Regions from separate parts of the Vogesella sp. genome, predicted to be linked through region 1. Evidence: predicted binding sites of a transcription regulator. Region 1 holds the regulator's gene; each other region holds the start of a gene.
What was found. The regulator FNR, encoded in region 1, switches genes on or off when oxygen is low (the NO sensors DNR and NnrR bind a similar motif). The targets are predictions, from matches to a motif close to TTGATNNNNATCAA.

Region 1 (7,531 bases):
TTGTGTTTTTTCTTTTCAACACGCACGGTATCTAGGTTCAGCGATGCACGCTGGATAACGTTGGCTGCACGGCGAGCGGCTTTTACCGCGACATTGAGCATTGGATGCATTGACGGCCTCTAAAATCATGACGACAAGCGCCGCCCTTGCGGGTTGCGCGCTGGTCGTAAACTGTCTGGGTTAAGGAACGAAAAACACCGCGTTGGCCGCAGTGTTTTTGAATAGCCCGCGATTCTACTCAAAATTACCCGATGAATAAACCCCAAGTACCTGATTTTTTAAAGAACATTCGCGTCGTGCTGGCGCGGCCCAATCACCCGGGCAACATCGGCTCGGCGGCGCGGGCGATGAAAACCATGGGCCTCACCCGCCTGTATCTGGTTGAACCGAAAGTGTTTCCCAGCGAAGAGGCCAACGTGTTGGCCTCCGGCGCGGTAGATGTGCTGCAGCACGCTACCGTGGTGCCGACGCTGGTGGAAGCGCTGGCCGACGTTACCGTGGCCTGCGCGCTGACCAGCCGCCGCCGCGAACTCACCACCCCGCTGTCCACCCCGCGCGAGACCGCGCCGGAGCTGATCGCGCGGGCACGCGACGGCGAGCAGGTGGCGCTGGTGTTCGGCAACGAGACCTTCGGCCTGTCGATCGAGGAAGTGGAACTGTGCAACCGCCTGATCACCGTGCCGGGCAACCCCGATTACTTCTCGCTGAACCTGGCGATGGCGGTGCAGGTGATGACCTACGAGCTGTTCAGCCACACCGGCTTCGACGTCAACTACCTGAAGCCGGAAGGCGAGGCCGCCACCATGGCCGAGGTGGAAGGCATGTGCGGCCACCTCGACCAGACCATGGCGCAGATCGGCTACTTCGAGCGTCGCAACAGCGAGCGCCTGATGCGCCGCATGCGCGCCCTGTTCAACCGCGCTGGCGTGCTGCGCGAGGAAATCGACATCCTGCGGGGCTTCTTCAAGCAGGTGCAACGTGCCGCCGACGGCAAACCGCTGCGTCGGCCGGAACAGGAGTAACACCGTGTTACCGGCGCTGGCGGCGTGTCTTACCCTGCGCCAGCAGCCGGTGCGCGATCTGGCGTATTTGCTGACCGCGCCACCGCCGTGGCATAGCGGGGCGGCGCTGCCGGCTGGTAGCCTGCTGGGACCCGAGGGTTGGCCGCAGCTGCGGGCACTGGACGCCAACCCGGCGCCGCTGCTGGCCTGGCTGGAGGCGCACCCCACCCGCCGGCTGGGCTTGTACGCCGAGGCGTTGCTGGCGTTCTGGTGCCGCTTGGCGCCGCATATCGAACTGGTGGCGGCCAACCTGCCGGTGCGCGTCGATGGCCGTACCGTCGGCGAGTTCGACTTCCTGCTGCGCATCAACGGCCAACCCTGTCACCTGGAAACTGCCAGCAAGTTCTACCTGCAGTTGGCCGCGCCGCCCCACGCGCTGGTGGGGCCTGGCCTGCGCGACGCCTGGTGGCTGAAATACCGCAAACTGGGCCAGCAGCTGGCGCTATCGCGTCACCCTGCCGCCGTGCTGCCGCCAGGGTTTGACGAGGCGCCGGCCTATAGTCTGCTCACCGGCTGGCTGTTCTTTCCCGATCATCCCGCGCCACTCGATGCTGCGCTTTCCGAGGCCGCCTGCCGTGGTTGGTGGCGCCGGCAGGGCGACACCTGGCCCGCGCAGCCCGGTAGCCGCTGGCGGGCCTTGCCGCGGCTGCAATGGCTGGCGCCGGCCCGTTGCGAGGTCGGCATGACGCTGGACGAAACGGCCATGCGTGCCAGCCTGGTCGGTAGTGACACGCCGTGGCTGCTGGCCGAGCTGCAAGCGGGCGCCGACGGCGACTGGTACGAGGTGGCGCGCGGCTTCGTGGTGCCTGATAGTTGGCCGCAACCCGCGCTGCTGACACCGTTGCTGGCGAGGCTGGGGCCATGAAGACCTTGCTGCTGGTGTGGAGTAGCCAGAGCGGCAATACGCTGGCGCTGGCCGAAGCGGCGGCCAAGGCCGCCGGTGCCGAAGACGGCGTGACGGTACGCATGCTGCCGGCGCTGCAGGCCGGCATCGACGACTTGCTGGGCTGCCAGGCGCTATTGCTCGCCACGCCGGAAAACTTCGGCTATATGTCCGGCGCGCTAAAGGATTTCCTCGACCGCACCTATTACCCGGCGCAAGGTCGCACCGAGGGCCTGCCTTGGGCCTTGCTGATCAGTGCCGGTAACGATGGCAGCGGCGCCGAGCGTGCCATCAGCCGTATTGCCACCGGCTACGGCTGGCGTCAGGCACTGCCCACCTTGTGTGTGCGCGGCCAACCCGGCGCTGAGGATCTGGCCGCTGCCGCCGAACTGGGCGCTACCTTGGCCGCAGCGTTGGCCATTGGTGTGTTGTAACACCCAGCAAAACGCCCCGCGTTTGGCGGGGCGTGTCATGCTGATAGCAACGGGGCTTAATGCTGGGCTTGCGAGCAGCCTGCTACCAGCCGTTTCAGTTCTTCCGGCTGTAGCAATTTGATGTGTTTGTGGTCCACGGCCAGCCAGCCTTGCTGCTGGAACTTGGACAGCGTACGGCTGACGGTTTCCAGCTTCAGGCCCAGGAAGCTGCCGATTTCTTCGCGGCTCATGCGCAGAATGAAGTCGTTGGCGGCAAAGCCGCGCGCCGACAGGCGTTGTGACAGGTTCAGCAGAAAGGCCGCCAGGCGCTCTTCGGCTTTCATATTGCCCAGCAGCAGCATCACCGACTGGTCACGCACGATCTCGCGGCTCATCAGGCGGAAGAAGTGGTGTTGCAGGCTGGGGATGTCGCGGCCCAGGGTTTCCATGCGGTTGAACGGTAGTTCGCACACTTCGCTGTCTTCCAGCGCGATGGCGTCGCAGCCGTGCAGGTTGGACGAGATGCCGTCCAGGCCCATCAGCTCGCCAGACATGTGGAAGCCGGTAACCTGTTCGCGGCCGTCCTGGCTGGAAACACAGGTCTTGAAATAGCCGGTGCGTACCGCGTACAGCGAACGGAACCCCTCGCCGGAGCGGAACAGGTATTCACCGCGCTTCAGGCGGCGGCTTTGACGGATCACGGCGTCCAGTTGCGCCATCTCATCGCGGTTCAAGCCTACCGGCAGGCACAGCTCGCGCAGGCTGCAATTGGAACATGACACCTTCAGGGTGTGCAGAGTGTGGGTGTGGTCAGTCATAGCGTGAATTTCGCCAAGCAAGCGGCCTCGCTTGATGCGCGTCAATGCCAAAAAAGTGTCAATGCCGCAAATTTACCAGCCCACCACCGGTTTTCCAACCAGATTAACTATGACACCCACCATAAATTTCACGCCGACCCAGTGCGTATTCGATAGAGAACTCATCGAAAGGTTGGAAGGCTCCGGCCCGCGCTATACGTCTTATCCGACTGCGGACCGTTTTCATGGCGGTTTCGGGGTCAGCGATTACGAGCATTGGCTGGAGCAACGCGCCATTGGCGCTAACCACCGGCCGATCTCTTTGTACGTGCATGTGCCATTTTGCAACACCATTTGCTACTACTGCGGCTGTAACAAGATCATCACCAAAGACAAAAGCCGCGCCGATGCCTACCTGGACTATCTGGAAAAGGAAATCCGCCTGGTGGCGCAGAAGCTGGGTAGTCGCGAGAAGGTTATCCAGCTGCATTTTGGCGGTGGTACGCCTACTTTCTTGTCCGACGCGCAGCTTGACCGGGTGATGAGCATCATCCGCCAGCATTTCGAACTGCTGCCGGAGGGCGAGTTCTCGATCGAGATCGACCCGCGCAAGGTTGGCCGCGACACCGTGCTGCACTTGGCGCAGCTGGGCTTCAACCGCATGAGCATCGGTATCCAGGACTTCGACCCGGCTGTACAGCAGGCGGTGAACCGCATCCAGAGCGAAGAAGAAACCCGGGTGGTGATGGACGCGGCGCGCGAAGCGGGTTTCAAGTCTATCAGCGTGGACCTGATCTACGGCCTGCCCAAGCAGACGGCGCACTCGCTGGAAAACACCGTCAGTCGGGTGATTGCGATGTCGCCAGACCGGATTGCGCTATACAACTACGCGCACCTGCCGTCGGTGTTCATGCCGCAACGCCGCATCAATGAGGACGAGCTGCCGTCGGCCGCCACCAAACTGGACATCCTGCAGAACTCGGTACAGCAACTGGCCGAAGCCGGCTATGTGTTCATCGGCATGGACCATTTTGCCAAGCCGGACGACGAGCTGACCCGTGCGCTGCAGCAAGGCCGGCTGCAGCGTAACTTCCAGGGTTACTCCACGCACGCCGATTGCGACATGATCGGCCTGGGTGTGTCGTCCATCGGCAAGATCGGCCCCTGTTACACGCAGAACGAGAAAGAACTGGACGCCTACTATGCAGCGCTGGATGCCGGCCACCTGCCGGTGCTGCGTGGCATGACGCTGACCCAGGATGACATTCTGCGCCGCAGCGTGATCCAGGCGCTGATGTGCCGTTTCTCGCTGTCGGTAGAGGCTATCGAGCAGACCTTCGCCATCAATTTTGCCGACTACTTTGCCGACGAGTTACCGAAGATTCGTGCTTTCCAGCAAGAAGGGCTGCTGACCTTCGATGGCGACTTCCTGATGGTGGCGCCGAAAGGCCGTTTCCTGATCCGCAATATCGCCATGGTGTTCGACCGCCACCTGCGCGAGCGTACTACCACGGCGCGGTATTCGAAAACCATCTGAGCCAGGGTTGGCCGCATAAGAAAAGCCCGCTGTCTTGCGACAGCGGGCTTTGTTTTGTCAGGCCCGGCAAGCGGGCCGGAAACTTACTTCAGCTCGTTGACCATTTGCTGCAGCAGGGTCTGCAGGCCTTTGTCGGTAGCGGGCTGGTTGTCAGCACTGCGCACCTCGATGCGTACCTGACTGTCGCCAATGCGGGTGAGTTGCACGCGCAGGTTGGTGCTGACCGGGGTTGCAGCCGGGGCATTGTCTTTCCAGAACGCGAGTTTGGAGATCACGCCACTGCCAGGCTTGTTGGCATTGGCTTTCTGTATCTCGTCGTCTGCCGGTTTGACAAAGTAGGCACCCAGAGTGCGGTCACGGTCGGTAATGGCCAGACCATTGTGCTCCAGTGCCAGGCCGACACGCCGCCAGGCGCGATCAAAGCTGTCGTCCAGCACGATGGCACCATTGTCGAGTCGGGCACGGGCCTGGGTGCTGATTTGTGCTTGGGCTACGGCTTTCGTGGCGTCGGCCTCATCTACACCGAGGCGGACCAGGAAGCGGCTGAGGAAGACAGCCTCCATTTCCGGATCGGTCGGGCGTGGCTGCCAGCGGGTATCTTCTTTGGCTTCGTTGATGTAGATCTCGTACATACCCTGATGGCTGAAGAACACATCGGTACCGGTTTCGGTTTTCTCGATACGGATGCGGAAGCGGTCACGTTCCGGTGTGGACATCACGCTACCCAAGCCCACGGTTTCCAGCAGGCCGCGCACCACGGTGCTGCCCAGTTTGGCGCGGTTTTCCGCCCAGTCGGTTTCCATGTAACCGATATCCGGGTTTTCGTTCTGGATAACGAAGCCATTGTCTTGCCAGAACGCTTTCAGCAGTGGCCATATCTCGGCCGGGCTTTTGCCCGGTACGCTCAGCCAGCGTTGTGTGCCGGCACGTTCTACCGTGGCGGTTTTGGCAACTACCGCGCCAGTAGCCGGGCTGGCTACCGAGGTTGCAGTCGTTTGGGTGGCGATTTGCGGAATGGGGTAGCGGTCGCGCTGGGTCGGGGCCGTCAGGTCTGGCGGTACTTCCAGCGAAGTCTTGGTTTTGGGCGTATCCGACTTGAACTCGTATTTGAGGTCGGAAGAGCTGCTGGCGCACGCGCTCAGCAAGCCTGCACACAGCAGGCCGGAAATCAGGGTCTTGTTCATTGCGGGCTTCATGGTTTACAGGACGTTAGCCTGCTTCATGGCGGCTTCCACCGTGGCGACGGCACCCTCGCTTAGCGGGGTCAGCGGCAGGCGCAGGCCGGCCGGCATCAGGCCCAGGCGGTGCAGCGCCCATTTGGCTGGAATCGGGTTTGGCTCGCAGAACAGCTGCTTGTGCAGGCCTTGCAGCTGATCGTTGATGGCGCGGGCAGCGGCGGTATCACCACCGCGCGCTGCTACGCACAGCTGGCTCATCAGCTTGGGTGCTACGTTGGCGGTGACGGAAATCACGCCATGGCCACCGCACAGCATGAATGCCATGCCGGTAGCGTCGTCGCCGGAGTACAGCGCAAAGTCTGCCGGTGCGCGCATTACAAGGTCGCAGGCGCGGCCGATATCGCCGGTGGCGTCTTTCAGGCCAACGATGTTGTCGATCTGGGCCAGGCGCAGCGCGGTATCGTTGCTCATGTCGGCGACGGTACGGCCCGGCACGTTGTACAGGATTACCGGAATATCCACCGCTTCGGCGATGGTACGGAAGTGCTGGTAAATCCCTTCCTGGGTGGGCTTGTTGTAGTACGGCACCACGGACAGGGTTTGGCTGGCGCCGGCAGATTTGGCCAAGCGTGCCAGTTCGATGGCTTCGGCGGTGGAGTTGGCGCCGGTGCCGGCTACCACGGTCACGCGGCCGGCGGCATGCTTGGCCACGGCCTCGACTACTTTGATGTGTTCTTCCACGCCCAGCGTGGCGGATTCGCCGGTTGTGCCCACGGCCACAATGCCGTCGGTACCGTTATCGATGTGGAAATCTACGAGACGCTTGAGCGATTCGAAATCGACCTGGCCGTCCTCGAACATCGGGGTGACCAGAGCAACAAGGCTGCCGGTAAGCATAGCTTCTGCCTATATGAAGTGGATTGAATGGGATGACTGATTGTAGCGGAATTCCGCTATTGCGGCGCAAGCAATGCACGTTGGCCGCAACACGCTGATTGCAAGGGATTTTGTGCTAAAATGCACGGTTTTCCGGTTCACATTCAGAGACTGGCAGAGGAATTATCCGCGTGATTACGACAAGCAACATTACCATGCAGTTCGGCGCCAAGCCGCTTTTCGAGAAAGTTTCGGTCAAATTCGGCGAAGGTAACCGCTATGGCCTGATCGGTGCCAACGGCTCCGGCAAATCCACTTTCATGAAGATCCTGGGCGGCGACCTGGAGCAAAGCAGCGGTGAAGTCGCCATCGAAAGCGGCCTGCGTCTGGGTAAACTGCGCCAGGACCAGTTTGCTTACGAAGACCAGCGCGTTATCGACGTGGTACTGCAAGGTCATATCGAAATGTGGGCAGCGATGAGCGAGCGTGATGCCATCTACGCCAACCCGGAAGCGACCGAAGACGACTACATGCATGCCGCCGAACTGGAGGCCAAGTTTGCCGAGTACGACGGCTACACCGCCGAAGCCCGCGCTGGCGAGCTGCTGATGGGTGTCGGCATTCCGGTCGAGCAGCATTTCGGCCCGATGAGCGAAGTGGCGCCTGGCTGGAAACTGCGCGTGCTGTTGGCCCAGGCACTGTTCTCCAACCCGGACATTCTGCTGCTGGACGAACCGACCAACAACCTGGACATCAACACCATCCGTTGGCTGGAGCACGTGCTGA
Region 2 (7,531 bases), on a different contig from region 1:
ATCTTTTCCTCTATCCACAGCATGATTTCGGTGTACACCGTTTGCGGACAGGAATAGCCGCACCACAGGCGGCCGGCGATGGTGGTCCAGGTAAACAGACCAAAAGCACTGCACATCAGCAGGGCTGCAAGATAGACGAAATCCTGCGGCAGGATGGTAAGGCCGAACAGGTAGAACTTGCGGTTGACTAGGTCGAACAGTACGGCTTGGCGATCGTTCCACTGCAGCCAGGGCGTGACGTAGTACACCAGCTGGGTGGCGATGACGAACAGGATGCGCCAGTTGGCAAATACCCCTTTCACGCTGCGCGGGTAGATCTTTTTGCGTGCGGCGTACAGAGAGACGGTTTCTGTGGCGGGTTTTTCTATCTTGACCCCGATATCTTTAAGCTTGTCGCTCATCTGGCTTCCCTTTTAGAACGCTTCATAAAGCCCACAGCACTATTCTATGGGCTTTATGAAACACACTGCATGCTAATACAATTCACAAACAAATAAAATGTAGGCACAAAAGATACTGCCCGCTTGCGCGGGCAGTATTGAGCAGGATCAATTACTGGGCTTTGGCGTTATTGGTCAGGCCATAAACGTAAGCGGTCAGCAGATGTACCTTGCCGTCACCGAGGAAGTCTTTCCAGGCCGGCATCTGGTTGTTGCGGCCGTTGGTGATGGTTTCGATGATGGTCTTTTCGGTACCACCATACAGCCACACGCTATCGGTCAGGTTAGGTGCGCCGATGGCCTGGTTACCTTTGCCGTCTGCACCGTGGCAAGCCACACATACTGCAGTGAAGGTTTCCTTGCCACGTGCTGCGCGGTCAGCGTCATGTTTCTTGCCGGACAGCGACATCACGTAGTTGGCGGTGTCTTTCACCTTCTCTTCGCCGAATGCTGCGCCGAAGGCAGGCATCTGGCCGATGCGACCAGCGGCGATGGAGGCATGGATGGCTTTTTCATCACCACCGTACAGCCAGTCGCTATCGGTCAGGTTGGGGAAGCCCTTGGCGCCGCGGGCATCAGAGCCGTGGCACTGCACACAGTAGGTCTGGAACAGGCGCTTGCCCATGGCTTGCGCTTCCGGATCGGCGGCCACGGTTTTTACGTCCTGTTTCAGGTACTTGTCGTACAGCGGCTGGTACTTGGCTTCGGCAGCGGCTTTTTCTTCCTTGTACTGGCCAACGGAAGTCCAGCCACGGATGCCTTTCCAGGTGCCCAGGCCCGGGTACAGTACCAGGTAGACGGCAGCAAAGATCAGCGTCAGGTAGAACATCAGCATCCACCAGCGCGGCAGCGGGTTGTTGTACTCTGCCAGGTCCTCATCCCAGATGTGACCGGTGATCTGTACTTCCTCACCCTTCTTGACGGTGGTTTTCGATTGCGAGAACAGCAGGTAGGTCAAGCCTACCAGGCCCACAATCACCACCACGGCGATATATACGCCCCAGAAACCACTAACAAAATCACTCATTGCTTCGCTCCGTTGGAAGCGTTACCGGAAGGCGGCTGGTCGTCCTCGTCCAGGACAAGGTTGGCCGCTTCGTCGTAACGCTTCTTGGCTTTTTTACCGAAGGCACCCAGTGCAATCACGATAAACACGGTGAAGCAGAATACCGTGAACAGGATGCGCCCCAGATTAGTCCAGTCCATGGCTTAACGCGCGTTCTTCAGTGCAAGGCCCAGGCCTTGCAGGTAAGCGATCAGCGCGTCCAGTTCGGACTTGCCCTCCACCTGGGCTTGCGCCTCGGCGATTTCCTTGTCGGTGTACGGTACGCCCACCTTGCGCAGTGCGGTCATCTTGGCGGCTACGCCTTCCGCATCGGCCAGGTTACGTGCCAGCCACGGGAAGGCAGGCATGTTGGACTCCGGTACCACGTCACGCGGGTTGATCAGGTGAACGCGGTGCCATTCGTCGGAATAGCGGCCGCCAACACGGGCCAGGTCCGGACCGGTACGCTTGGAACCCCACTGGAACGGGTGGTCGTACACCGATTCGCCCGCTACCGAGTAGTGACCGTAGCGCTCGGTTTCGGCGCGGAACGGACGGATCATCTGCGAGTGGCAGGTGTAGCAGCCTTCGCGGATGTAGATGTCACGACCGGTCAGCTGCAGCGCGGTGTAAGGCTTTACACCGGCTACCGGCTGGGTGGTGGACTTCTGGAACATCAGCGGCACGATCTCGATCAGGGCGGCCACGCTGATAACCAGCAGTGTCAGCACGATCAGGTATGCGACGTTTTCTTCAATCAGTTTCTGGATCTTTTCCATGATGATTCCTTGGCAACCTTAGTGAGCGTGCGCGGTGACAGCCGGGATCTTGGCGTCAACCGGACGGCCGGCGGCAACGGTGCGGAAGGTGTTGTACGCCATCAGCAGCATGCCGGTCAGGAACAGGGAACCACCCACGAAACGCACGAACAGGTACGGATAGGACGCCTTCACCGATTCTACGAAGGAGTAGGTCAGGGTGCCGTCCGGGTTCAGTGCACGCCACATCAGGCCTTGCATCACACCGGCAATCCACAGTGCGGCGATGTACAGCACCACGCCAACGGTAGCCAGCCAGAAGTGGGCTTCGATCAGCTTCACGCTATGCATGCTGTCACGGCCGAACAGGCGCGGCAGCAGGTAGTACATGGAACCGATGGAGATGAAGGCAACCCAGCCCAGGGCACCGGAGTGCACGTGGCCAACGGTCCAGTCGGTGTAGTGCGACAGGGCGTTAACGGTCTTGATGGACATCATCGGGCCTTCGAAGGTGGACATGCCGTAGAACGACAGGGATACCACCAGGAACTTCAATACCGGGTCGTTGCGCAGTTTGTGCCATGCGCCGGACAGGGTCATGATGCCGTTGATCATGCCGCCCCAGCTCGGTGCCAGCAGTACCAGCGAGAACGCCATACCCAGCGACTGGGTCCAGTCAGGCAGGGCGGTGTAGTGCAGGTGGTGAGGACCAGCCCACATGTAGGTGAAGATCAGCGCCCAGAAGTGCACCACGGACAGACGGTAGGAGTACACCGGACGGCCAGCCTGCTTCGGTACGAAGTAGTACATCATGCCCAGGAAGGCGGCGGTCAGGAAGAAGCCAACGGCGTTGTGGCCGTACCACCATTGCACCATCGCGTCTACCGCGCCGGCGTAAACGGAGTAGGACTTGGTCAGCGACACCGGTACGGCCAGGCTGTTCACCACGTGCAGCAGGGCTACGGCCAGGATGAAGGCGCCGTAGAACCAGTTGGCCACGTAGATGTGTTTTACCTTGCGGATGGCCAGGGTGCCGAAGAACACGATGGCGTACACGACCCAGATGATGGTGATCAGGATGTCGATCGGCCATTCCAGCTCGGCGTATTCCTTACCGGCGGTGATGCCCAGCGGCAGGGTGATGGCGGCCAGTACGATAACCAGTTGCCAACCCCAGAACGTAAACGCCGCCAGCTTGTCGGAAATCAGGCGGACGTTACAGGTACGCTGCACGACGTAGTAAGACGTCGCGAACAGAGCGCAGCCACCAAAAGCAAAGATGACGGCGTTGGTGTGCAGCGGGCGCAGGCGGCCGTAGTGGAACCAGGGCCCAAAATTGAGCTCCGGCCACACTAGCTGGGCCGCAATAATGACGCCCACCAGCATCCCGACAATGCCCCAGACTACGGTCATTATCGAGAACTGGCGCACCACCTTATAGTTATAAGTGGATTGCGTATCCATTTAGGTTTTCTCCAAGGTTGCGAACTAGAACGTGTAAAACGTGATGTCTTGATTTTCATGCGTCCGTCCCCAGCTTGGAGATCAGCGCATCAAACCGGGTATCTAAGGCCTGCGTGTCGTGTCAGCGTGCGCGTGCCCGCGCTTTTAGCTGCCACTGCCTGGATACACCCGTTTATTCAACAGACTATTCTAATCAATTCGGACAACAGCCACCAGTCAGGCAGGGTGTCATGCTGCATCATTACCCCGTCAACGCTGGTTTTTCGGCCTTTTTTGCCCTTTGACAGCTACGGATTATATTGTCATCGGTCAAGGCGCTATTGATGAAGATCAAGCCGGAAGGTCAGGGGCGGCCCGCATTCTGCGGTGCTAGAATCCAGCATCTTTCTGCCACAGATCGGTTCTGTACCATGTCTACGCCTGTCCGTTATCGCATTGTTCCGCTTGATCCGCACGCCCACCTGTTCGATATCGAGATGACCGTGGCCCGCCCCGCGGCCGCCGGCCAGGTACTGCGCCTGCCGGCGTGGATTCCGGGCAGCTACATGATTCGCGAATTTTCGCGCCACATCGTGCAGATCGAGGCCTTTGCCGGCAAAAAAGCGGTGGCCATCAGCAAATTGGACAAACACAGCTGGCAAGCGGCGCCGGTAAAGGGCGAGCTGACCATCCGCTACCAAGTGTACGCCTTCGACCTGTCAGTACGCGGCGCCTACCTCGACGCACAGCGCGGCTTCTACAACGGCACCAGCGTGTTTCTGGCCGCAGACGGTTTTGAAAACGACGCCTGCGAAGTCGACATCCAGCCGCCCGCCGGCAAGGCCTACGACCGCTGGCAGGTGGCCACCAGCCTGGCCGCTGTCGATACGCACAAGAAAACCGGCTTCGGCCGCTACCGTGCTGCCAACTACGACGAGCTGATCGACCACCCGGTGGAGCTGGGCGAGTTCGAACGCGTGCGCTTTACTGCCTGCGGCGTGCCGCACGAGTTCGTGGTATCCGGCCGCTACCGTGCCGACCTCAAACGCCTGGCCGCCGACACCCAGCGCATCTGCGAATGGCAGATCCGCTTCTTTGGCGAACCGGCCCCGTTCGACCGCTACGTCTTCATGCTGTTTGTCGGCGCCGACATCTACGGCGGCCTGGAGCACCGTGCCTCCACCGCGCTGGTGGCCAACCGCGACGACCTGCCGGCACCCGGCCTGGCAGATGGCGAGATCGGCGACGGCTACCTGCGCCTCTTGGGCCTGATCAGCCACGAGTACTTCCACAGCTGGAACGTGAAGCGCATGAAGCCGGCGGTGTTCACCCCGTACGACCTGAACCGCGAAGGCCACACCACGCTGCTGTGGGCGTTCGAGGGCATTACCTCCTACTACGACGACCTGGCTCTGGTGCGCAGCGGCCTGATCGACGACAAGCGCTACCTCGGCCTGCTGGCCAAGACCATCACCGGCGTGCTGCGCGGCAACGGCCGTACCAAGCAGACGCTGGCCGATTCCAGCTTCGACGCCTGGACCAAGTACTATCGTCAGGACGAAAACAGCCCCAACAGCATTGTCAGCTACTACACCAAAGGCTCGCTGGCCGCGCTGGCGCTGGACCTGCACATCCGCCACGAAACCGGCGGCGCCAAGAGCCTGGACACCGTGATGCTGGCGCTGTGGCAGAAGTGGCTGGCCGACGGCCAGGGCCTGGCCGAAGGCGAGTGGGAACAGGTAGCCGAGCAGGCCACCGGCCTCAAGCTGCGCAAGTTCTTCGATAAAGCCATCCGCAGCACGCAAGATCTGCCGCTGGCTGAACTGCTGGCCACCCAAGGTGTCAGCCTGCAGATGGTGCCGTCCGATAGCGCCGCCGACAGTGGCAGCGTGGTAGACAGCATCCAGCCGGCCCCGTCGCGGCCAACCTTGGGCGTGAAGGCCACTGCCGATGCGCAGGGCGTGCGCCTGGCCCAGGTACTGGATGGCGGCGCCGCGCAGGCCGCCGGCCTGTCCGCGGGTGACGTGATCGTCGCCATCGAGGGCCTGAAGGCGGTCGACCTTGATAAAGCGCTGGCGCGCCACAAGGTTGGCGACAGCGTGAAAATCCATGCTTTCCGCCGCGACGAACTGCTCAGCTTCAAGGTGAAGCTGAAGGGCACCGTGGCCGATACCTGCCGCCTCTGCCTGCCTGCAGGCGCGGGTGGCTGGATCAAATCATAACCAGGGACGCTTAGCGTTGATAACAACAAGCGGGCGGCCGTGGCCGACCCGCCTTGCAAGCCTACTTAGGATGCCCGTTCATGAGCCAACAACAACCGCAGGTCAAATACCGCAAAGATTACCTGCCGCCCGCCTACCTGGTGGACAAGGTCGACCTCACCTTCGACGTGGTAGACGACACACGTACCCGCGTTCACGCCCGCATGGTGATTCACCGTAACCCGGCTTCTACCGCGGCCAACGTGCTGGAACTGGACGGCAGCGCCACGCTGCTGTCGGTGGTGCTGGACGGTGACCAGCTGCAGCCCGGCGCCTACCAGCAGCATGCCGAAGGCCTCAGCATCATCAATGTGCCAGACAGCTTCATCCTGGACATCGAAACCGAGATCGACCCGGTAGCCAATACCAGCCTCAACGGCCTGTATGCGTCCAGCGGCAACCTGTACACCCAGTGCGAGCCGGAAGGCTTCCGCAAGATTACCTACTACCCGGACCGTCCGGACGTGATGGCCAAGTTCACTACCACCATCATCGCCGACAAGCAGAAGTACCCGGTGCTGCTGTCCAACGGCAACAAGGTGGGCGAAGGCCAGGCCGACAAGAAGCGCCACTGGGTGAAATGGGTGGACCCGTACCGCAAGCCGTCCTATCTGTTCGCGCTGGTCGCCGGCAAGCTGGTGGCCAAGAAAGACAGCTACACCACGGCCAGCGGCCGCCAGGTAGCGCTGGAAATCTGGACCGTAGCGGCAGACCAGGACAAGGTGGCGTTCGCCATGGGCGCGGTGAAGCGTTCGATGCAGTGGGACGAAACCCGCTTTGGCCTGGAGTACGACCTCGACATCTACATGATCGTGGCCGTGGGCGACTTCAATATGGGCGCCATGGAGAACAAGGGCCTCAACATCTTCAATACCTCGGCGGTACTGGCGCGCCAGGACACCGCCACCGACGCCGACTTCGAGCGCGTGGAAGCCATCATCGGCCACGAGTACTTCCATAACTGGACCGGCAACCGCGTTACCTGCCGCGACTGGTTCCAGCTCAGCCTGAAAGAAGGCCTCACCGTATTCCGCGATCAGGAGTTCAGCGCCGACCTGCACAGCCGCCCGGTGAAGCGCATCGAAGACGTGAAAAAGCTGCGCCAGTTGCAGTTCCCGGAAGATGCGGGCCCTACCGCGCACGCCATCCGCCCCGATAGCTACATCGAAATGAACAACTTCTACACCATGACGGTGTACGAAAAGGGTTCCGAAGTGGTGCGCATGTACCACACGCTGCTGGGCGAGGAAGGCTTCCAGAAGGGCATGAAGCTGTACTTCCAGCGCCACGACGGCCAGGCCGTTACCTGCGATGACTTCCGCGCCGCGATGGCCGACGCCAACGGCGTGGACCTGGAACAGTTCGCACTGTGGTATAGCCAGGCCGGTACCCCGCTGTTGCAGGTAAGCGGCGAATACGACGCGGTGGCGCGCAGCTACACGCTGCACGTCAAGCAAAGCTGCCCCGACACCCCGGGCCAGAGCGGCAAACAGCCGTACCACATCCCGCTGGCAGTGGGCCTGCTGGGCCGCGACGGCCAGGACCTGCCGCTGCAGCTGGCCGGCGAGGCCGAAGCCGGCGCCG
Region 3 (7,531 bases), on a different contig from region 1:
TTGGCCAGCCGCAGCGCGTCGGCCTCGTCGCGGGCGCGCAGGATGGTGGCCACCGGGCCGAACACTTCTTCCTGGTAGACGCGGCAAGCCGGCGTGACGTGGTCCAGCACCGTGGCCGGGTAGAAGAAGCCGGCACCGTGCGGCATCACGCCGCCGGCCAGCAGGCTGGCACCGTGGCTGACCGCGTCCAGCACCTGGGCGTGCAGCGCCTCGCGCAAATCGGCGCGTGCCAGCGGTGCCAGCGTGGTGTGGTCGTCCGCCGGGTGGCCGGGGCGCAGCGCGGCCACGTGTTGCAGAAAGCGCGCCACGAAGGCGTCGGCAATTTCGGGTACCACGATCATGCGCTTGGCGGCGTTGCAGCTCTGGCCGGCGTCGCGGTAGCGCGAGTGGGCGGCTTCTTGCGCCGCGGCGTCGATGTCGGCGTCGGCCAGCACGATGAACGGGTTGCTGCCGCCCAGCTCCAGCACGGTTTTCTTCAGGTGGCGGCCAGCCATGGCCGCTACCTGGCGGCCGGCGCTGGTGGAGCCGGTAAATGCCACCGCGTCGCAGCCCTTGATGGCGTCTTCGGCCAGGTCGTGGTTGATCCAGGCCACGTCCAGTACGTCCAGCCCGGCTTCGCGCACGATATCCAGCAGCAGCGCCGTGCATTGCGGCACCGACGGCGCCGGTTTCACCAGACAGCCGTTGCCGGCCATCAGCGCCGGCACGGCAAAGCGCAGCACCTGCCACACCGGGTAGTTCCACGGCATGATGGCCAGCACCAGGCCCAGCGGCTCGAAGGCCACGCCGCTACGGCTGGCCTGGGTGGGAATGTCTTTGGGCGCCAGCAGCGCCGGCGCCAGCTCGGCGTAGTAGCGGATCAGCTGTGCCGACTTGTCGATCTCGGCCAGACATTCGCGCTCCAGCTTGCCCACTTCCAGCGATACCAGCGCGGCCAGCGCGTGGCGATGGGCGCTGAGAATGTCGGCCAGCCGCAGCAGGCGCGCCGCACGGGTGGCGGTATCGAGGTGGGCCCAGCGGTGTTGGGCGTGGCGCAGGCTGGCCAACTGGCGGGTCAGCTGTTCGCTGCTGCTGACAGGGCGGGTGAACACGACTTCGCCGGAGGCGGGGTTACAGCTGGTAAACGCGGTCATGGCAGGGCGTAGTAAGAGGGTTACATGACGGGTAGTACCGCACTGTAACAAATGCGGCCAACCCTGACCACGCTGCAGCAGCAGGGGCAAGGTTGGCCGCAGGGTGCGCAGCGCTTGCCGTTCAGGCCGGCTGCAAGTCCAGCGGTTTTTCGCCGGTGAGGAAGTAGTGGATGGTTTCGCTGGCGCTGCGGATGGCGTCGCCAAACGGCAGCGGGTCGGCGCCGCGGAAGAACAGCCCCTTGCTGACTTCGCCACGGAAGGCGGCCGCCAGTTTGAGGTCGATGCAGAACTGGCCCACCTTGGCCAGGCCATCACGCAGGCCGCACACGGTCAGGCAGTTCAGCGCCTGCGTGCAGCGTGCCGGGTCGGCCTTGGCGTTGGCCTGCAGCTTGTCCTCGCGCTTGAGGTAGCTTTTCAGGAACGGCGTCAGTACGCCGCGCGCCGGCAGACCGGCTACCGACATGAATTCGGCAATGTCGTCGCGGCTGGCACCGGCCAGTGTGCGCTTGAAGTTGATGTGGGCGTCGCCGTCGCTGGTGACGGCAAACGCGGTGCCGATCTGCACGCCGCTGGCGCCGTAGCCGTTGAGGTAGGTTTGTACTTTTTCGTGGCTATTGACGCCGCCAGCCACGATCAGCGGAATGCGCTCGCGCTCCAAACCTAGCCCTTTGAACAGCTCGAAGGTTTCTTCCAGCACGCGGGCAAAGTCGAACTTGGCATCGCCGACGTCGCCAATACGGGCGGCACCCAGGTGGCCACCGGCGTGGTTGGGGTGCTCGATGACGATAGCGTCCGGCAGACGGCCCTTTTTCATCCAGCGCTTCAGCACAATGCCGATGCCGCGCGACTCGGACAAGATAGGGATCAGCGCCACGTCGGGGTGGTTGGCGGTCATTTCCGGCAGGTCCAGCGGCAGGCCGGCGCCCATCACCACGGCGTGGGCACCCGACTCGCACGCCTGGCGTACCAGCGCGGCGTGGTTGTCCACGGCTTTCATCACGTTGACGGCCACCATGCCGTGGCCTTCGGCACGCGTCAGGGCACCTTTGATTTCGCGGTCCAGCGCGATCAGGTTCAGGCGGTTGATGCCGTCCTGCCCCTGCTGGTTGGCCGCATCGGCCATCAGGTCGTCGTGCAGGTGGCGCAGGTCCACGCTGGCCACGGTACCGACGCCACCGGCGCGGGCCACGGCACCGGCCAGCTGCTTGGCAGAAATGCCGACGCCCATGCCCCCCTGCACGATGGGCAGGAGTTCACGGCCACGGATGACAAGCGGAGAAAAGAGGGAGCGGGACATGCGTGCTTTCGGGGTGGTTAGAGCAGGAGCACGATTCTGACCAGCGCAAAAAAGCCGTGCGTTGACGAACGTCAAGCACGGCCGGATAGGGCAATGTTCTGTCTAGGGACTGTTAACGCTATTTTTGCGGCAGCGGCGCTTGTCAGGCGGTGGCAATGCGCGAAAAACCGGGCGCGGCAGGGCCATCCCTGCCAGCACGGTTTGACAAAGCAGTGCCCCGCATGGCGTGCGCCCTGACGGGCAGGCCCGATAAGCTTCCCACTGCGGCGTTGTCAGGTTTGCGCTGGGCACCACACAGCGCGTCGCCCTCTGCCTGGCATTGGAAAACTTCTCAGGCCTGCGCCGCAGCAAGAAATAGTGTTAACTGGCCCTAATCAGGCCGCCAGGCCTTTCTGGATGCCCAGCACGATGGCGTGGGTGCGGTTGTTGGCTTCCAGTTTGCGGATGATGTTGGCCGCGTGAAATTTCACCGTGCGCTCGCTGATATCGAGGATGGTGGCGATTTCCCAGTTGGTTTTGCCGCGCATCATCCAGTGAAAAATGTCTTTTTCGCGATGGGACAGCGGATTTACCCCGCTTGGGGCTGGCACCAGGCGTTGCAGTGTGGCGTGCAGGTGTGGCAGCAGGCTGCCCAGCATGCGTAGCGTAGCAGCCGCTTCTGCATCGTACGGCTGTACGTACAGCAAGGTGGCAAAGCCATCGCGTTGCAGTGCAAAGCAGGCGGTTGCCGGGCTGGTGTGGGTCAACCAGAAACATGTTGTTGATTGACCGATGTCGTCCGGCAGCCGTTGCCAGTCGTGGCTGTGGCAGGCTGCAGGCAGGCCATAGTTGCGCGGTACGGCCTGCCAGCCTTGCGGTGTCGCCTGGCCATGAGTAATCCATAAGGCAGCTACAGCTGCTTCCCTGCCCAGCATCGGCAGGAACGTGTGCATTTCCTTGTCGTCTGCCATCGAGGGCAGGCCGTGGATCCATTCCAGCAACTGGCTGAGTTGAGCGTGTGTCAGACCCGCGGAGATTGAGCCACAAGCAAAAGGAATACCTTTCGACATGCTGTTCTCCCTGTATGTTTTTGGTATTGAACCAATATCTTAACCAAGGGTCCCATCCAGCCCAAGCTTTATTGTGTTTGCCATGAGTAAAGCTCATGGTAGCTATCTGTCTGTTTATTGCAAGCACGTCAGATATTGCTATGCGGACTACGAGTCATGTTGCAAATACGCATCATCCTGCAAGTTGTCTGAGCACCACGTTACCCACTACCAAACCGCAGGAGTCGCTGTTGGGCGTGGCAGTGACAGGTACTGATTTGACAGGAAAGTGGAAAATATCTTTAAGTGATTCTGATTTTGGCCTATTATTTGTCAGTGAAATTGTCAATTTTGGTGAGCTTTACCGCCGCGCTATTTTCAAATAGCGTATCAGCAGCCCCTTTCATTATGTCATTTGCGAGATAGCCCGATGGATACATTAAAAGCGCTAATGGTCTTCATGACCACTGCCGAGAACGGCAGTTTTTCCGACGCCGCTCGCAAGCTGGGCGTCTCGCCAGCCGCTGTCAGTCAGAGCATTGCCCGTCTGGAGCAGGAACTGGAAGTACGCTTGTTCAACCGCACTACCCGCCAGCTGACGCTGACCGAAGACGGCCGCCGCTTCTACGCGCAGTGCCGCGGCCCGGTCAACAACCTGGACTCGGCCATCAATCAGCTGAAGGCCAGTCGTGACGAGCCTGCCGGCCATCTGCGCATCAGTTTGCCTAATGCTTTCGGTCGACGCTTCATCCTGCCGCTGATGGAAGAATTCTGCCAGCGTTATCCAAAGATCCGAGTGTTCTTTGGTATGGACGATCATTTCAGCGACCTGATCGAAGACGGTTACGACGTCGGCGTGCGCGTCGGCATGATGCCGGACAGCCGCATGGTGGCGCGTCACCTGGCGCACATTCCGCAGTACGTGGTGGCGTCGCCGGCCTACTGGGCCGAACACGGCAAGCCGCGTAGCCCGGAAGAACTGTCGGCGCACGACTGTATCAACTTCCAGTTCCCCACCTCCGGCCGGCTGTACAAGTGGGAATTCGAACGTAACGGCGAGCGCATTCCGCTGGAAGTGACCGGTACCTACACCGTCAATGACGTGGATTCGGTAGTGGAAATGGCCCGCCTGGGCCTGGGCGTGGCGCAATTGCCGGGCCACGAAGTGCTGGCCGACGTTCGCGCCGGCCGCCTGCAGGCAGTGCTGACCGACTACGTGTCGATGGAGCGTTCCATCTACATCTGCTTCCCGCACCGTGACCACATTGCCCCGCGTACCCGCGTGTTCGTGGACTTCGCCGTCGAGAAGCTGCTGGATCACCCGGATATCATTGCCGACCTGCCGGGGGTGGACCTGTCCGCCAAGCGCGAGGCGCTGCGCATGCACCTCACCATGTAAACCTGCTTGGCCCGGCACAGCCGGCAAGCCCAACGTTGGCCGCAAGACTGGCCTGGGGCTTGCCGGCTTTTTTCTTGTGGTGCGCCGGCATCACGCCGGCGATGGCATTTGCGTCATTGGCGTTTAACATATTAGACAAATGGCAAAGGCTTGCGCATAATCAGCCCATAAACCGGCGTCACCTGCACGCCAGTGTTTAAAAAATGGATGACATACATCATGAGCCAGCGCATCGAACACACCCATTCCTATTACGCCCATTCTGCCAACCCCAGCCCGGCACGCCCGGCACTGGCGGGCAGTGTGCGCGCAGACGTCTGCGTCATCGGCGCCGGCTACACCGGCATCTCTACCGCCCTGCACCTGGCTGAAGCCGGTTTCAGCGTGGTGGTGCTGGAAAGCGCCCGCGTTGGCTGGGGCGCGTCCGGTCGCAATGGCGGCCAGATCGTTAACAGCTACAGCCGCGATATGGACGTGATCGAGGCGCGCCACGGCAAGGAGGCGGCCAAACGCCTGGGCGCCATGGCCTTCGAGGGCGGCAAGATCATCCGCGAGCGCATCGCCAAGTACAACATCCAGTGCGACCTGAAAGATGGCAACGTGTTTGCTGCCTTTACCCACAAGCAGCTGGACGAGCTGGACGCCAAGCGCCGGCTGTGGGAAAGCTTCGGCCATACCGGCATCGAGATGGTGGACAAGGCCGGCATGGGCCGCATCGTGCAGTCCGAGCAGTACGTCGGCGCGCTGCTGGACCACTGGGGTGGCCACATCCACCCGCTGAACCTGGCGCTGGGCGAAGCGGCCGCGATCGAATCGCTGGGCGGCCGCATTTACGAACAATCGGCAGTGACCGAGGTGGTACGCGGCGAGCCGGCGGTGGTGAAAACCGCGCAAGGCCAGGTGACGGCCAACTTCGTGGTGGTGGCTGGTAACGCCTACCTGGGTAACCTCATTCCGGTACTGGCCGAGAAGACCCTGCCGTGCGGCACCCAGGTAATTACTACCGAGCCGCTGCCAGCCGACCTGGCGCGCAGCCTGCTGCCGGGCGACAACTGCGTGGAAGATTGCAACTTCCTGCTGGACTACTACCGCCTCACCGGCGACAACCGTCTGCTGTACGGTGGCGGTACTGTGTACGGTGCGCGCGACCCGGGCCAGATCGAAAGCCTGATCCGCCCCAAAATGCTGAAGACTTTCCCGCAACTGAAAGACGTGAAGATCGAATTCGGCTGGACCGGTAACTTCTCGCTAACGCTGACCCGCCTGCCGCAGGCTGGCCGCATTGGCAACAACATTTACTATTCGCAAGGCTGCAGCGGCCACGGCGTCACCTACACCCACCTGGCCGGCCGCATCATGGCCGAAGCCATCCGTGGCCAGAGTGAGCGCTTTGATGCCTTTGCCAGCCTGCCGCACTACCCGTTCCCGGGCGGGCGCCTGTTCCGGGTGCCTATGCTGACGCTGGGTGCCTGGTGGTACGGCATGCGTGACCGTTTGGGTGTGTAAGGCAGGACGTGCTTTTCTCCCATGGCCCCGACATGGTCGGGGCGGATTGTTGTCCATCCTGGGCTGGCCTTGTGCCAGCCGTTTTTTTGTAGCTTAACGTTTGGCGCGCGGGCTGGCCCAGTTGGGGGTGGCTGTTTGTATGCCGGGTAGCTGTTGCAGCTGTGTACTTAGCTCAAGTGCGGCAGTACCCGCGGCTGATGACAGCAGCCAGTAACCCCGTACCGCCGTTGCTTGCAGGCTATGTCCATGTTGTCTGACCCAGTTTTGCAGTGCGGCTTCATCCTGTGTACGCACGACGACGCCACCGACTGGTACCAGCCACGGGCCATTTTTGCCTCGGCGCAGTACTGGCAACATGGCTGGCTGGGCTGCTGCCAGTTCGCGCCGCTGCGCGGTGTCGGTACGATAAAGGCGTAATGCATGTGAGTTAGCGACTAGTGGCAGCGGCAGCTGACGGTTGTCCAGGCTGGCGCGGGTATTGCCATCCACTATCGCCGTGATGGTTTTGCCGTCTTCTTTCCAGCTGAACACGCTGTCAGCAGCCAGTACCATGCCGGATGACAGCAGACCTTGCAGCATCAGCAGCAGCCAGCTGCGGCGCAGTGCAGGCAATATCATGTCAGACTCCTCTCAGGATCAGCTGGGTATTGCTCAGGCGGTCACTGCCGTGCATGCCACTGATCAGCAGCGACCAAGTGCCGGTCGGGTTTTCACCCATGTGGCGAACACTCTGGAAACGCCAACCGCTGTAAGTCACATTACACGCTGTGGCGATGTGGTAGCCAAGCACGTTGCGGCTAAAGCAGTTATGCGGCGTGGCCAGCACACTGCTACGCGACAAGGGGCTGGTAAGGGTAATGGCGGTATTACCGACGTTGCTGGTGGAGGTCAGTACCAGCTCGGCAGTTTCCAGCTGTGTAATGTCGCAGCTGCCGGTATTCACGTTGGCCTGCAGCTCGCCGTTACTGTCGGGCGCCAGCTGCGCGCTGCCGGCAACGATGTCCAGTGTGCAGGTTTTCATTGTTGGCAAGAGCGTATGGCTCTGCGCCATGCTGACTGCGGCCTGTGCGTCGACCAGCCCAAAACCGGTTTTATGGCTGTAACTGCCATGCCCCAGTGCGGCGGTGTCGCTTTCCGGGCTATTGCTGACCGCTTTGGCGGTACTGGC
Region 4 (7,531 bases), on a different contig from region 1:
GTGCTGGGCTGTGCTCATCGATAGATCCGTACTGAAAAAGGTTGGCCGCAATAGACAACGCCCCGACTGGCGGGGCGCGGCAAGCCATTTTACGGGATGTGGCAGGGTACGTCACGGTGGCGGCAGCATCACCGTGCAGTTACGGCCGGCGTGCTTGGCCTGGTACAGCGCCATGTCGGCACGGGCCAGCAGGCTGCGGCTATCGTCGCCGGGCAGGCGCTGGGTCAGGCCGATGGAGGCGGTCAGCGCAATCTGCTGCCTGTCAAACAGTAGCGGTTGGGCGCGCATGGTTTGCAATAGCGCTTGGGCAATGGCTTGGGCGCGTTCCGGCGGGCAGCCCGGCAGCAGTATGCAGAACTCTTCGCCACCGAGGCGGCCTGCATGATCATGCGGCCCCAGCTGCTGCTGCAACTGGCTGGCAAAGTGCGCCAGCGCCGCGTCGCCGCAGGCGTGGCCATAGCAGTCGTTCACTTGCTTGAAGTGGTCGAGGTCCAGCATCAAGAGCGTCATGGCGCCACCATCGCCCAGCGCGCGGGCCAGTTGCTGATCCAGTGCCGCCAGCAGGGTGGGGCGGTTGAGCAGGCCGGTCAGCGAATCCACGGTGGCCTGTTCGCGCAGCAGCCGTTCTTGTTGCTTGCGCTGGCGGATGTCGCGTGCCGAGCCCCAGATCACCGGCTGGCCGTCCAGTAGCAAGCGGCGCACGCTCACTTCTACCTCGATGATGTCGCCGTCGCGGGTACGGTTCAGGCTGTCGAAGGTTTCGCCCTGCTCGCTGGCGTTTTGCAGTTGCTGGCGCAGCTCGGCTTCGCTGCGGTGTGCTACCAGGTCCCACAGGCGTAGCTGGCGCAGTTCTGTCTGGCTGTAACCCAGCAGTTTGCACAGCGAGTCGCTGGCGTCCAGCAAGCGGCCGTCCATATCGATGATCGAGATGGCGTCGGCCGCGTTCTGCAGCATGGCTTGGTACCACTGGGTGCGGCTGTCCAGCGCCTGCTGTGTGGCGTGGTTTTCAAACAGTATGCCCAGTAGCCGCGAGACGTCTTCGATGACGATGATGGCTTCCGGCGTGGGGCTGGCGGGCGTACGGTGATAGACGGCAAAGGTGCCGTGTACCTTGCCGCGCCCGTCCATCAATGGTTCGGACCAGCAACTGCCCAGACCGAAGCGGCGGGTGATGTCGCGGTATGGCGCCCAGTTGGGGTGCTGTTGCAGGTCTTCGGCAATCAGCCGTTTGCGGTGCCAGGCGGCAGCACCGCAGCTGCCGACGGTGGGGCCGATGGCCAGCCCGTCGATCAGCGCGTGGTAGTCGGCGGGCAAGGACGGGCCAACCAGCGGTCGCAGCCGCTGCTCTGCGTCGATACGGACGATGGAGCACAACCAGCCGGGCAGCCGTTGCTCCACCTGGCGTACCACGGCTTCCAGCAAGGAGGCCAGTGGCTGGCCCTGGATGTACTGCCGCAGGATGGACGAGTACAGCGCGTCCCAACTGGCGCGCTGGCTGAGTGCGGACTCGTGCTGCAGACGGCGCAGCTCGGCAGTAGCACGCTGTACAAAGGGGGCCAGCGCCGCCAGCAGGCCGTCGGGTAGTTGGCCGCTGCGGTCGTCAAACAAGGCCAGATGACCTAGGCACTGGCCGTCTTCTGCCAGCAGTGGCCAGCCGGCATAGGCTTGCCAGCGGGTGTGGTGTTCGGCTGCGAATTGCTGGTTGACACTGCTGTCTATCTGCAATGCACGCGCTTGTTGCAGTATGTCGGCGCACGGGGTGCCGGCCAGGGTGTAGCGACCGGGGTGGTCGGGGTGGCTGGCAAACAGCACTTCGCTTTCCCGGCGCGGTAGCCAGTGCTGGCGGCTGATGAATACCAGCGGGGCGCCGGTGAGGCGTGCCAGGCTGGTCACCAGTTGTTGCAGATAGTCTTTGCCCAGGCAGGCTGCGGTGTCGTGCAGCAGGGCATCGCGCAGAGCGGGGTCGGCTGGCATCGTGGTCCAAGCTTGTCTCGATAGTTATCAGTATGGCTTAACTGTTTTGCTTTGATAAGTCAGTTGCTTATATGGCGCGCGATAACGCACGGTTTGTGGTTTGACAAGGTCTGATTTCACAAACTATGATTCATATCAAAGTTTCAGAAATTACTGAAAACTCAAAAGAGGACACACACACATGAACCTCCCACCCCTCATTCAGTCCTTCGTGCTGCACTTCGGCGAGATGGGCAGCCACTGGGGCATCAACCGCACCGTGGGCCAGATCTACGCGCTACTGTACGTGTCAGACAAGCCGCTGAACGCCGACGATATCGTCGAGGCCATCGGCTGTTCGCGCTCCAATACCAGCATGGCGCTGAAGGAGCTGCAGGCATGGCGCCTGGTGAAGCTGCAACATCTGCCGGGCGACCGCCGCGAGTATTTTTCCACCCCCGAAGACGTATGGGCCATCTTCAAGACGCTGGCCGAAGAGCGGCAGAAGCGCGAGGTAGAGCCCACGCTCACCATGCTGCGCGGCGCCATCATGGAAAGCCCCAGCAGTGATGCCGAACGCCATGCCCAGGCACGCATGAACGAGATGTATCAGCTGATCGAGCTGGTGACCAAGTGGTTTGCCGACATCCGCGACATGGACGTGGAAACCCTGGAAAAGCTGATGAAGCTGGGCAGTCAGGTGGGCAAGGTGCTGCAGTTTGCGCATAGCCTGGGCCGTCTTGGCGGCCGTGACGACAGCCGGGAGGCCTGATCATGGACGCGCTCGACCCCGTCATTCTGGCCCGCATCCAGTTTGCGGCCAACATTACCTTTCACATTCTGTTCCCCACCATCAGCATAGCGCTGGGCTGGGTGCTGCTGTACTTCAAGGCGCGTTTCAACCGCAGCGGCGACGAGGCGTGGATGGACGCTTATGGCTTTTGGGTAAAGATTTTTGCGCTGACCTTTGCGTTGGGCGTGGTGTCCGGCATCACCATGAGCTTCCAGTTCGGTACCAACTGGCCAGGCTTCATGCAGAGCGTGGGCAATGTAGCCGGGCCGCTGCTGGCTTACGAGGTACTGACGGCGTTTTTCCTGGAAGCCACCTTCCTCGGCATTATGTTGTTTGGCCGCTCGCGGGTGTCTAACCGCGTGCATACGCTGGCCACCTTTCTGGTGGCGTTCGGTACCACGATGTCGGCGTTCTGGATTCTGGTGCTCAATTCGTGGATGCAAACCCCGGCTGGCGTAGAGGTGATTGCCGGCAAAGTGCACGTGCAAAGCTGGCTGGCGGTGATTTTCAATCCGTCCATGCCGTATCGCCTGACGCACATGCTGCTGGCCTCCGGCCTGACGGTGGCGTTTCTGGTGGCCGGGGTGTCGGCTTACCGCTGGTTGCGTGGCGACCGTGCCGCCGCCGTGGGGCATACGCTGAAAACCGGCGTCAGCCTGGCGGCGCTGCTAATTCCGCTGCAGGTCTTGGTGGGCGATATGCACGGGATCAATACTTTCCACCACCAGCCGGCCAAGTTGGCCGCCATCGAAGGCGTGTGGCACACCGAGCGCGGCGCGCCGCTACTGCTGTTTGCATTGCCGGACGAAGCCACGCAAAGCAACCGCTTTGAGGTTGGCATTCCCAAACTGGCCAGCCTGATCATTACCCACGACCCGAATGGCGAAATCCGCGGCCTGAACGAGTTTCCCAACGCTCACCCGCCGGTAGCCAAGGTGTTCTGGAGCTTCCGGGTGATGGTGGGGGTAGGCCTGCTGATGCTGGCGGTGAGCTGGCTGGCGTGGTGGCAGCTGCGCCGCGGCCAACTGGCACCGTGGTTGCTGCGTGGCCTGGTAGCAATGAGCTTTTCTGGCTGGGTGGCTACCGTGGCAGGCTGGTACGTCACCGAAATCGGCCGTCAGCCGTGGCTGGTGACCGGCATCCTGCGCACTGCTGACGCGGCTTCCAGCGTGGGTAGCGGCATGATCCTGTCTACCTTGCTGATGTACCTGGTGTTGTACGCAGTGCTGCTGGCCAGTTATGTGTCGGTGGTGTTTTACCTGGCGCGCAAGGCAGCGCCTGCGGCCAACCTTGAAGGAGTACAGCCATGAATGCCGAACTGTGGTTGCCGGTGATCTTTGCCGGCCTGATGGCGCTGTCGATGCTGATCTACGTGGTGCTGGACGGCTACGACCTGGGTGTAGGCGTGCTGCTGCCGCTGGGTGATGACGACGAGCGCGACGCCATGATCGCCAGCATCGGCCCGTTCTGGGACGCCAACGAAACCTGGCTGGTGCTGGGTGTGGGCCTGCTGCTGGTGGCGTTTCCGATGGCACACGGCATCATCCTGGGCGAGCTGTACTTGCCGGTGGCCATCATGTTGCTGGGGCTCATCTTGCGCGGGGTGGCGTTCGACTTCCGCGTCAAGGCGCAGGCGCACCACCAGCCGGCGTGGAACCTGGCTTTTGCCGCCGGCTCGCTGCTGGCGTCACTTAGCCAGGGCGTGATGCTGGGCCGCTACCTCACCGGTTTTGCGCCCGGTGCCGGCGCCTGGGCCTTTGCACTGCTGGCCGGGCTGGGCCTGACTGCCGCCTACGTGCTGCTGGGCGCCGGCTGGCTGATCATGAAGAGCAGTGGCGGTGTGCAGCAGCGTGCCACGCGCTGGGCGCAGCGGGCGCTGGCGGGTACTGCACTGGCGGTATTGCTGGTGTCCGTCGCCACGCCGCTGGCTAGCAGCCGCATTGCCGACAAATGGTTTGTGCTGCCGGATTTCCTGCTGCTGCTGCCGTTGCCACTTATTAGCCTGGTGCTGTTCGTCCTGCTGGCCGCCAGCCTGCCCAAGTTGGCCGCACGCCAGCGTGCCGGGCAGGACGCGCTGTGCTGGCTGCCGTTTGCCTGCACCGTGGGCATTGTGCTGCTGGCGTTCTGGGGGCTGGCGTATAGCGTGTTTCCCGAAATCGTCATCGGCCGGTTGGACATCTGGCAGGCCGCCAGCGACCCGGAAGCACTGTGGGTGATTCTGGCCGGTGCCGCCGTGGTACTGCCCACCATTATCGCCTACACGGTGTTTGCCTACCGCGTGTTCTGGGGCAAGGCCGGCAAGCTCAGTTACAGCTAGACAATATTGCGCCAGATCAACAGGGCAGGAGATATTCCTGCCCTTTTTTCATGTGCTTTCATGTACTTAAAGCAGGGTTTGTCTTGTTGGCGCACGGATACGACACGTTACATTTTGATAAAGCGAGACGCTTGACTTGGGTCAAAACCCATACTATCCGCGGGGGTAAGATGGCCTCATTCAGATCGGATACCGGACTGCCGGAGGAGCGTAATCATGGAACTGTGGAAACAATTGCTGTCGGACGACGTGGGTGTGTTGAGCGTGATCACCATTGCGGTCGCTACCATCGTGGTAGCCGTCTGTATTGCCCTGTTCATCAAGAAAACCAACGCCGGCGAGTAATGTCAGGGCGCTGTAGCGCCAGATAGTGTGATTTCCTCTTGATGTGTGTGTGTTTGGGGGTACGGTGGTGGGCCGTTACCCCCCTTTTTTTTGCCTGTTTACCAGACAAGGCCGGCTTGCTGCGCAAGCCGGCCTGGATAGGGATGACCAAGCCTGTTTGCGTTGCAAACAGGCTTGTTCTTATGGCAGCCGGGTTCAGGCCACTTGCGTGCCGCTGCAAGCCTGCGGCCAACCCTGCGGGATGGCCGCCAGCAACTGGCGGGTGTAGGCGTGCTGTGGTTGTGCGTACAGCGTGTCGGCGTCGGCTTGCTCCACCACCTGACCGTGCTGCATCACCAGCACCTGGTCGGAGATGTGTTTCACCACCGACAGGTCGTGCGAGATGAACAGGTAGGACAGGCCGTACTCGTCCTGCAGGTCCTGCAGCAGGTTCAGTACCTGGGCCTGCACCGACACGTCCAGCGCCGAGACCGATTCGTCACAGATCAGCACTTCCGGCTTCATGGTCAGGCAGCGCGCAATGGCGATGCGCTGGCGCTGGCCGCCGGAAAACTCGTGCGGATACTTCTGCAACGCCCGTGCCGGCAGGCCGACGCGGTCCAGTAGCGCCAGCGCCATGGCGCGGCGCTCGGCACGGTCGGCGCCGATGCCGTGCAGCGTCATCGGCTCCAGCAGGATGTCTTCCACCGAAAAACGCGGGTTCAGCGAGGCGTACGGGTTCTGGAACACGATCTGGATACGGCGTTTGTAGGCGTGAAAGTCGCGCGCCGGCATGGCCAGGATGTCTTCACCGTGGAACAGCGCGCGCCCGGCGCTGGCCTGGTGCAGCCGCATCAGCGTCAGCCCCACCGTGGTCTTGCCGGAGCCGGATTCGCCGACAATGCCCAGCGTCTTGCCGCGTGCCAGCTTGAACGACACGTCCTTCACCGCATGGAACACGTGCTGGCCGAACAGGCCTTCGCGGCTGGTAAAGCTTTTGCACAGCCCTTGCACGTCCAGCACGATGTCGTCGTCCGGCGCGTAACCGCGCTCGCGGTGCGCCGGCGGCACGTAAGGCTGGCCCTGCAGGAAGTCGTCGATCACCGCCAGCCGCGCCGGGCGGCAGTCCAGCCGCGGCCGGCAGTTCAGTAGCGCCTTGGTGTAGGCGTCCCGCGGCTGGCTGAATACCTGCTGTAGCGGGCCGTGTTCGCGGATTTCGCCGTGGCGCATCACGATCACCTCGTCGGCAAACTCGCCGACCAGGCCCAGGTCGTGGGTGATGAACAACACCGCCATGCCGTGGCTTTTCTGCAGCCGCGCAATCAGGGTCAGGATCTGCTTCTGGATGGTCACGTCCAGCGCGGTGGTGGGTTCGTCGGCAATCAGCAGCTTGGGCTTGCAAGCGATGGCCATGGCGATCATCACCCGTTGCTGTTGGCCGCCGGATAGCTGGTGCGGGTAGGCGTCCACCTTGCGGTCCGGCTCCGGCAGGCCCACCTCTTTCAACAGCGCCACCGCACGCTGGCGTGCCGCCTTGCGGCGCAGGCCGGTGTGCAGCATCAGCGTTTCCATGATCTGCTCGCCCACGGTGAATACCGGGTTCAGCGCGCTCATCGGGTCCTGGAAGATCATGGCGATGTCGCGGCCACGCAGCTGGCGCAGTTCGCGACGGTCGGCGGCCAGCAGGTTGCGGCCTTCGAACAGGATCTGGCTGTCGGGGTGGATGTGGCAGCCTTGCTGCGGCAGCAGGCGCAGGATGGCCATCGAGGTCACCGACTTGCCGGAGCCGGACTCGCCGACCAGCGCCACGGTACGGTTGGCCGCAATGTCGAAATCAATGCCCTTCAAGGCTTCGAAGCAGTCGCCGTCTTCGTTACGGAAGCTGACGCGCAGCTGGCGCACGCTCAGCAGGGGGGGGGCGGGGGTCATGGCGGCTCCTTACTTCACTTTCGGGTCCAGCGCGTCGCGCAGGCTATCGGTCAGCATGCTGAAGGCGGTGACCAGCACCGACATGCACAGCGTTACCGCGGCCATCTGCCACCAGTAGCCTTGCAGCAGCTCGGACGGGGCTTCGGCCAGCATGGCGCCCCAGCTGGTCTGCGTTACGCTGACGCCAAAGCCCAGGAACGACAGGATGGCTTCGT

Region 2: the regulator FNR is predicted to act here: its motif matches at 4,028-4,041, upstream of ACK4FZ_RS09610 (M61 family metallopeptidase).
Region 3: the regulator FNR is predicted to act here: its motif matches at 2,492-2,505, upstream of ACK4FZ_RS05465 (NAD(P)H-dependent flavin oxidoreductase).
Region 4: the regulator FNR is predicted to act here: its motif matches at 2,100-2,113, upstream of ACK4FZ_RS15035 (GbsR/MarR family transcriptional regulator).

What each region holds. Positions count from the first base shown of each region.
Region 1 is NZ_JBKBHK010000005.1:272,199-279,729, reverse strand. It holds gene ACK4FZ_RS08820 (inositol monophosphatase family protein) at 1-110, opposite strand, end outside; gene ACK4FZ_RS08815 (RNA methyltransferase) at 252-1,022, shown strand; gene ACK4FZ_RS08810 (DUF1853 family protein) at 1,027-1,926, shown strand; gene ACK4FZ_RS08805 (flavodoxin family protein) at 1,923-2,378, shown strand; gene fnr (fumarate/nitrate reduction transcriptional regulator Fnr) at 2,435-3,175, opposite strand; gene hemN (oxygen-independent coproporphyrinogen III oxidase) at 3,285-4,691, shown strand; gene bamC (outer membrane protein assembly factor BamC) at 4,775-5,875, opposite strand; gene dapA (4-hydroxy-tetrahydrodipicolinate synthase) at 5,891-6,766, opposite strand; gene ACK4FZ_RS08780 (ABC-F family ATPase) at 6,937-7,531, shown strand, end outside.
Region 2 is NZ_JBKBHK010000006.1:120,397-127,927, reverse strand. It holds gene ccoG (cytochrome c oxidase accessory protein CcoG) at 1-401, opposite strand, end outside; gene ccoP (cytochrome-c oxidase, cbb3-type subunit III) at 553-1,467, opposite strand; gene ACK4FZ_RS09625 (cbb3-type cytochrome oxidase subunit 3) at 1,464-1,646, opposite strand; gene ccoO (cytochrome-c oxidase, cbb3-type subunit II) at 1,650-2,264, opposite strand; gene ccoN (cytochrome-c oxidase, cbb3-type subunit I) at 2,283-3,707, opposite strand; gene ACK4FZ_RS09610 (M61 family metallopeptidase) at 4,118-5,908, shown strand; gene pepN (aminopeptidase N) at 5,989-7,531, shown strand, end outside.
Region 3 is NZ_JBKBHK010000003.1:203,286-210,816, reverse strand. It holds gene ACK4FZ_RS05470 (aldehyde dehydrogenase family protein) at 1-1,133, opposite strand, end outside; gene ACK4FZ_RS05465 (NAD(P)H-dependent flavin oxidoreductase) at 1,255-2,430, opposite strand; gene ACK4FZ_RS05460 (helix-turn-helix domain-containing protein) at 2,805-3,479, opposite strand; gene ACK4FZ_RS05455 (hypothetical protein) at 3,575-3,844, shown strand; gene ACK4FZ_RS05450 (LysR family transcriptional regulator) at 3,889-4,857, shown strand; gene ACK4FZ_RS05445 (NAD(P)/FAD-dependent oxidoreductase) at 5,077-6,363, shown strand; gene ACK4FZ_RS05440 (hypothetical protein) at 6,457-6,981, opposite strand; gene ACK4FZ_RS05435 (S8 family serine peptidase) at 6,983-7,531, opposite strand, start outside.
Region 4 is NZ_JBKBHK010000016.1:6,985-14,515, reverse strand. It holds gene ACK4FZ_RS15040 (diguanylate cyclase domain-containing protein) at 112-1,974, opposite strand; gene ACK4FZ_RS15035 (GbsR/MarR family transcriptional regulator) at 2,156-2,725, shown strand; gene ACK4FZ_RS15030 (cytochrome ubiquinol oxidase subunit I) at 2,728-4,056, shown strand; gene ACK4FZ_RS15025 (cytochrome d ubiquinol oxidase subunit II) at 4,053-5,063, shown strand; gene ACK4FZ_RS15020 (DUF3149 domain-containing protein) at 5,280-5,408, shown strand; gene ACK4FZ_RS15015 (ABC transporter ATP-binding protein) at 5,604-7,316, opposite strand; gene ACK4FZ_RS15010 (ABC transporter permease) at 7,326-7,531, opposite strand, start outside.